2 regions of the Finegoldia sp. genome follow, and region 1 is predicted to be linked to the other one. Evidence: predicted binding sites of a transcription regulator. Region 1 holds the regulator's gene; the other holds the start of a gene.
The links. Region 1 encodes HrcA, which represses chaperone genes, less so after heat shock. Its sites were predicted from a motif close to ATTAGCACTCNATANTATNGAGTGCTAAT; they were not measured.

Region 1 (3,438 bases):
GTGACTTAATCCAGCATCTTCTAGTGCTTGTCTTACTGGTTTTAAAGATTCTTCAACTAGGTCAGATGTTAATTCATCAAATTTTGATCTTGTAATATCCATATTTAAATGAACTGGAGTTCCATTTACAGCTGAAATGAATGGTAAGTTAACATTAGTAGAAACTCTTGTAGATAGTTCTTTCTTAGCGTTTTCTGCTGCATCTTTAAGTCTTTGTTTAGAAGTAGCATCTTTTCTTAAATCTACACCATTTTGTTTCATGAATTCATCTGCAAGATAGTTTAATAATTTTTCATCAAAATCATCTCCACCTAGTCTGTTATTACCACGTGTAGCTAATACTTCGAATACGCCATCTCCAACTTCAAGGATTGAAACGTCGAATGTACCACCACCTAAGTCATAAACCATAACTTTGTGTTGATCAGTTTCTTTATCAATACCATAAGCCAATGCAGCCGCTGTTGGTTCGTTGATTATTCTTTTTACGTTTAATCCAGCAATCTTACCAGCGTTTTTAGTTGCTTGTCTTTGAGAGTCTGTAAAGTAAGCTGGAACAGTAATTACTGCTTCTGTAACTTCTTCTCCTAAATAACTTTCAGTGTCAGCTTTTAATTTTTGCAAAATCATTGCTGAAATTTCTTCTGGAGAATAATCTTTACCATCAATGTTTACTTTGTATTCAGTACCCATTTCTCTTTTAATTGATGTGATTGTTCTGTCTGGATTTGTAATTGCTTGTCTTTTTGCTGTTTCACCAACTAATCTTTCACCATCTTTAGTAAATGCTACGATTGATGGAGTAGTTCTATTACCTTCAGAGTTAGGAACTATAACAGATTCTCCACCTTCCATAACTGCTACTGCTGAATTTGTTGTACCTAAATCAATACCTATTACTTTACTCATTATAAAATCCTCCTTTTAGATTTTTATCTATATTTAAAATTCTTATTTACTAACTTTGACCATTGCAGGTCTGATGCATTTGTTATTCAAAATGTATCCTTTTTGGAATACTTCTATTATCATATCTGAACCCTTATCACTATCTTCAGTAATAACTGCATGATGGTAATTTGGATCAAATTTATCTGAACAATCTACTTCTTCCAACCCGAAATCTTTTAGTGATAATAGTAGGTTGTCTCTAATTAATTCAACACCGCTAGAGAACTCATCTTTTTCTTCCTTACTATCAATAGCTCTATCTAAATCATCTATTATAGGTAGAATTTTCAAAATTAAAGATTCGTTGGCTAATTCAATAGACTGTTGTCTTTCTCTATTTGTTCTATTCTTATAATTGATAAAATCCGCTTGTAATCTTTTTAAAGAGTCTTTTAAATCCTCTATTTCAGTATTTACAACTTCATCATTATCATTATCAACTTCTTCTTTTATTGGCTCATTTTCGTTTTTATTTAAATCTTCTTTTTCCAAGTTTTGATCTTCGTTTTTTAGCTCTTCAGAAGATTGACTTTGTTTCAAATTTTCTTCATTATCTTTCATAATAATCCCCCCTAATAATTAATCCATTAATTCTTCTAGATAATTTAAACATAGCTTCTATCGAAAGCTCATAATTCATTCTCATAGGAGCAACAATAGCTATAACACCTATGTTATTTTTATTGAAGAAATAAGAACTCTTAATGATTGTGTTTTCAACAAGTGATTGTTCATTATTTTCATTTCCTACTTTAATGTCCAAGAAATTATCTGAAGAATTCAAAATATTCACTATTTTGTCTTTGTCTTCAAGGTATTCTATTATGCTTTTGACTTTGTCTAAGTCGCTGTATTCACTATATTTGAAAATATTTGATAAACCTTCAACAGATACATACATTGAAGATAACTTATCTTTTTCATTTTCAATAATATCGGTAATTGCACCTTTAAAAAGATCATTATATTTATATTTTGAAGAAAATTCGTCTAAATTATTATAAACTTCATTTAGATTTTTCCCTAAAAAAAGTTTCTTCAATAGAAAATTAATCTTAATTAATTCATTTGATTCTATGACTTGTTCTGATGAAATCACAGTATGATTTAAATCACCAGAATCATATAACGTTAATAAAACATAATTATATTCGCTAATTGGAAGTAACTCTATGTGAGATAAATGCATCCTATCTGATTTTTTTAACATAGAAATAACTGGATACTGAGTTATCTCAGAAATGAATTGAGAAGAAGATTTAATTAATTTCTCTGGTTCAACAATTCTTTCATAAGGTTTTCTTATAGACATTAATGAAGAACTAGAATCGTCAGTTTTATAGAGTTTGTCTAGAATATAATCCACATACAATCTGAAAGCTTTTTGCGATGGAATTCTTCCTGATGAAATATGAGATTGAACTAAATATCCCAAATCTCCTAAGTCGCTCATTTCATTTCTGATTGTTGCTGGACTGAAACCTATATTATAATTCTTTGATAAAACTCGAGATCCTATTGGCTGAGCAGTCTTTATATAATTGTCTATAGTAGCGAGTAAGATATTAAATTTTCTTTGTGTTAAATTTCCATTCAAGACCTCACCTCTTTTTTTGTTAGCAACCTATTACCTTGAGTGATAATAAAATTATACACCACCATTTATAGCATGTCAAGTGTTATATCAAAATATCTACAAAAAAGCTATTTGACACAAAGAAACCACTATCTGTAAAGTTTATACGATCATTTTTATAAATTAATAATCCACTATCAACCCAGTTATCAATCATTTTTTTATTATTCTTATACAAATCTATATTAAACTTTTCCATGTACTCTATTAAATCTAATCCCTGTTTTAATCTCATATTAGTTATTATAAATTCAAATTCTTTTTTTTCTAAGTCAATTTCCTCCAAAAAACTGACCGGTTTTTCATTTTTTAAAATCCTTTTCTTATAATTAGGATAAAAGAATTCATTAGTATACCTTTTTTGATTTATATAGCCTGATGAAGATAAGCCAAACCCATAATACTCTTCATCTCTCCAATAAATTTTGTTGTGTTTTGATTCATAAGTATCTTTAGCAAAATTAGAAATTTCATAATGATTATAATTCTCTAAACCATTGCATATTTTTAAATACATTTCGTATTCAATATCTTCATTCCTATTTTTTTCGATGAACTTTTTATAAAATTTTGTCCCAGGTTCTAAAATCATGTTATACCATGATACATGAGTTGGATTTAATTTATTGATATATTTTAAGTCATTGTCTATAGATTCTAAAGTTTGTTTCGGAAATCCAAATATTAGATCAATAGAAATATTATCAATGTATTTAGAAATTATTTCAAAAGAATTTAAAACATGTGATATGTTATGACCTCTTCCTAAAAATTCATTGTATTCTTCATTGAAAGTTTGAACACCTAAAGATATTCTATCAATTCCAATGTTTTTGTAAGATTCTATTTTT
Region 2 (3,438 bases), on a different contig from region 1:
TCCTGGCGCCTTTACAGCTACACAGTTGAAAGTTCCTCGGATTTTATTTAAAACTAATGTTGCTAGTGCTTCACCTTCAACATCTTCAGCGATTATAAATAATGGCTTACCTTGTTGAACAACTTGTTCTAATAATGGCAATATATCTTGAATATTTGTAATTTTTCTGTCAGTAACTAAAATGAATGGATCTTCCATTGCTGCAACCATTTTGTCTGAATCAGAAACCATGTAAGGAGAAACATATCCTCTATCGAATTCCATACCTTCTACAACATTTAATGTAGTTCCCATAGATTTTGATTCCTCAACAGTAATTACACCACTGTTTCCAACTTTTTCCATAGCCTCTGCAATTAGTTTGCCAATAGTTTCATCTGCAGCTGATACGCTACCAACATTAGCAATTTCTTCTTTTGTAGTAACGCTGTGACTTCTAGCTTTGATAGCTTCTACAGACTTCTCAACAGCTTTTCTAATACCTTTTTGCAAAACTATAGGATTAGCACCAGCTGCTAAGTTTTTCAATCCTTCTCTAATAATAGCTTGGGCTAAAAGTGTTGCAGTAGTTGTACCATCACCTGCTACGTCATTTGTTTTTGTCGCAACTTCTTTTACTAATTGTGCACCCATGTTTTCGTATTCATCTTCAAGTTCAATTTCTCTTGCAATTGAAACACCATCATTTGTAATCAATGGTGCGCCGTATTCTTTATCTAAAACTACATTGCGGCCTTTTGGTCCCAATGTTACTTTAACTGTATCTGATAATTTATTAATACCTTCTACCATGCTTTTACGAGCATCATCTGAAAATTTAATTTTTTTTGCCATAAAAATTATCCTCCTATTCTACAACTGCTAGAATATCTTCATATTTTACTAGAATATAATCTGTATCTTCTAGTTTTATTTCTGTTCCAGCATATTTTGAGTATATAACTTTATCTCCAACCTTAATGTTGCCTTTCATTTTTTCGTCTTCTTCTACTTCAGATCCAATAGCTAAAACTTCTGCATAAACAGGAGCTTCTTTGGCTGAAGATGGGAGAACTATTCCAGAGAATGTTTTTTCTTCTTCTTTTTCTTGTTTTTTTAATACTAATCTATCACCAATAGGTTTTAAATTCATGATATCCTCCTTCAGAATCTTTTGTTAGCACTCTAACCTGTTGAGTGTTAATCCTCTTATATAATAAACCACAGTTTTGTTTTTATCAAATATGTTTATTCTCATTTAAATAGACTTACCTCTATTTATTTTGATATTACTCGTATTAATTCTATTTTCTATGATGAAATTCTCAAAGTTATTTTCCGATAGTATTTTCTCTTCCATAGTAGAATAAATATTGCTGTGCATATCCAGCATAATCTCCAAACAAATCGTCCGCGTATTTTGCAATTAAATTTTTATTTGTTTCTTCTTTAATAAACAAATATTCCATAACTCGTTTTATCCACACATCAACTGGAAATGTGTTGTGTCTGTTGTATGAAAAAAGCATAATACAATCAGCAACTTTTGGTCCTACTCCTGGAAGTTTAATTAATTCTTTTCTTAATTCTTCGTTTGATAAGTTATCAATTTTCAAAATATCAAACTCGTTATTTGCAACCATTTTTGACACATCTACAATTCTTTTATCTCTGAATCCAACGCGGCACACTTCTCTCATTTCTTCCACTGGTACTTTTGCTAAATCTTCAGGCTTAGGAAAAGAATATAATTTTCTACCGTTAAATTCTCCCAAAAAATTTCCGTAATTTTCACAAATTATATTTACGGATTTCATAATTCTAGGTATTTGATTGTTTGCTGAGATTATGAATGAAATTATTGTAGAAAATTTATCTTGATTTAATATTCTGATTCCATCACCATATTCTAATGCGTTTTTTAAAGTTTCATTGAAAGATAATTTTTCTTTGATTTCTGAATAATCTGTTTTCAAATCAAAATAATTTTCCCATTTTTTATAGTAATCATCTTCTGTACAGTTTTTGATATAAACGTAATCTCCAACCAAACTTACATTACAGTACATGTCACCATCAACAGTTGTATAGGACATATCGTCTTCTTTGTACCATCTAAACGCCTGCCCACATTCAAAAATGTGGGTAGGGTTAAAAGATGATTGTTCAATTTTAGTAAGTTTTAATTCATCATTAAATTCTATTTGTGTTTGCATTAATACCATCCGCGTATTTTCATTGTCTCGCTAATCTTTTTGATTGAATGTACATAAGCAGCTTGTCTCAATGTTATATTAAGTTTTTCAGATAAAGCCCAAATTTCATCAAATGATTTATTAATCAATTGATATTCTTTGTCTCTGACTTCTTCTTCAGGCCAATAATATCCCGCTTTGTTTTGTACCCATTCAAAATAAGATACAGTAACTCCACCAGAGTTTGCTAAAATATCAGGAACAATAACTACATTTTTTTCATTTAAGATTTCATCTGCATCCTTTGTTATAGGTCCATTTGCACCTTCTACAATGATTTTCGCTTTAATTGAATTAACATTTTCAGTTGTAATTGCATTTTCCAAAGCAGCAGGAATCAAAACATCAACATCAGCTGCGAAAAAATCCTCATTTGAAATTACTTCGCATCCTTCAATGCTAGCAAAGTCTTTTTCTTTTGTTTGAGCAATTTCGTAGCATTCTTCAAAGTTGAATCCGTCTTCCTTGTGAATTGCAAATACTCTTCTTTGCTTATTGCATTCCATGATGTATTTGACTTTCATACCATGTTCAAGCACGTATTTTAAAGTATAAATACCAACATTACCTAATCCTTGTAATGCAACAGTCGTTTCTTCTAGTTTTTTATTCAAATTTAAAACAGCTTTTTTTGCACTTAGAGCTACTGAAAATCCTGTAGCTTCTGTTCTTCCCAATGATCCCCCAAACTCAATTGGTTTACCAGTGAAAGTTCCCATTTGATTAGTACCAGTTAATTTGTTGTACTCATCAGCCATCCAACTCATAATTTTTCCATTTGTATTAACATCTGGGGCTGGAATATCAAAATCTTCTCCTAAATATTTGTACATTCCATCAACGAATCCCCTGGATAATCTTTCCAATTCCCCTTCAGAAAGTTTAGATGGATCTACAATTATCCCACCTTTTCCTCCACCATAAGGTAGATTAGTTACTTGACATTTAAAAGTCATCCATATAGACAAAGCTTTAACTTCATCCAAGTTAACATCTTCTCTTAATCTCAAGCCACCTTTTGTAGGACCCATTGCATTATTATGTTGTGATCTATATCCTTTAAATACTTTCATTGATCCATCATCCATTTTCACTGGAATATTTATTTCAATGACTCTGTAGGGATCTTTTAATAATTCATAAACGCTATCGTCTAATTTTAAAATTTCGCAAGCTTTTTTAATTTGATATCTTGCGTTTTCCA

Region 2: the regulator HrcA is predicted to act here: its motif matches at 1,156-1,184, upstream of ACLUJM_RS05450 (co-chaperone GroES).

Annotation. Positions count from the first base shown of each region.
Region 1 covers NZ_JBKWZF010000001.1:136,532-139,969, forward strand. The annotation lists gene dnaK (molecular chaperone DnaK) at 1-909, opposite strand, end outside; gene ACLUJM_RS00710 (nucleotide exchange factor GrpE) at 952-1,512, opposite strand; gene hrcA (heat-inducible transcriptional repressor HrcA) at 1,502-2,548, opposite strand; gene hemW (radical SAM family heme chaperone HemW) at 2,631-3,438, opposite strand, start outside.
Region 2 covers NZ_JBKWZF010000009.1:50,385-53,822, forward strand. The annotation lists gene groL (chaperonin GroEL) at 1-834, opposite strand, end outside; gene ACLUJM_RS05450 (co-chaperone GroES) at 848-1,132, opposite strand; gene ACLUJM_RS05455 (DNA-3-methyladenine glycosylase family protein) at 1,311-2,195, opposite strand; gene ACLUJM_RS05460 (Glu/Leu/Phe/Val family dehydrogenase) at 2,195-3,438, opposite strand, start outside.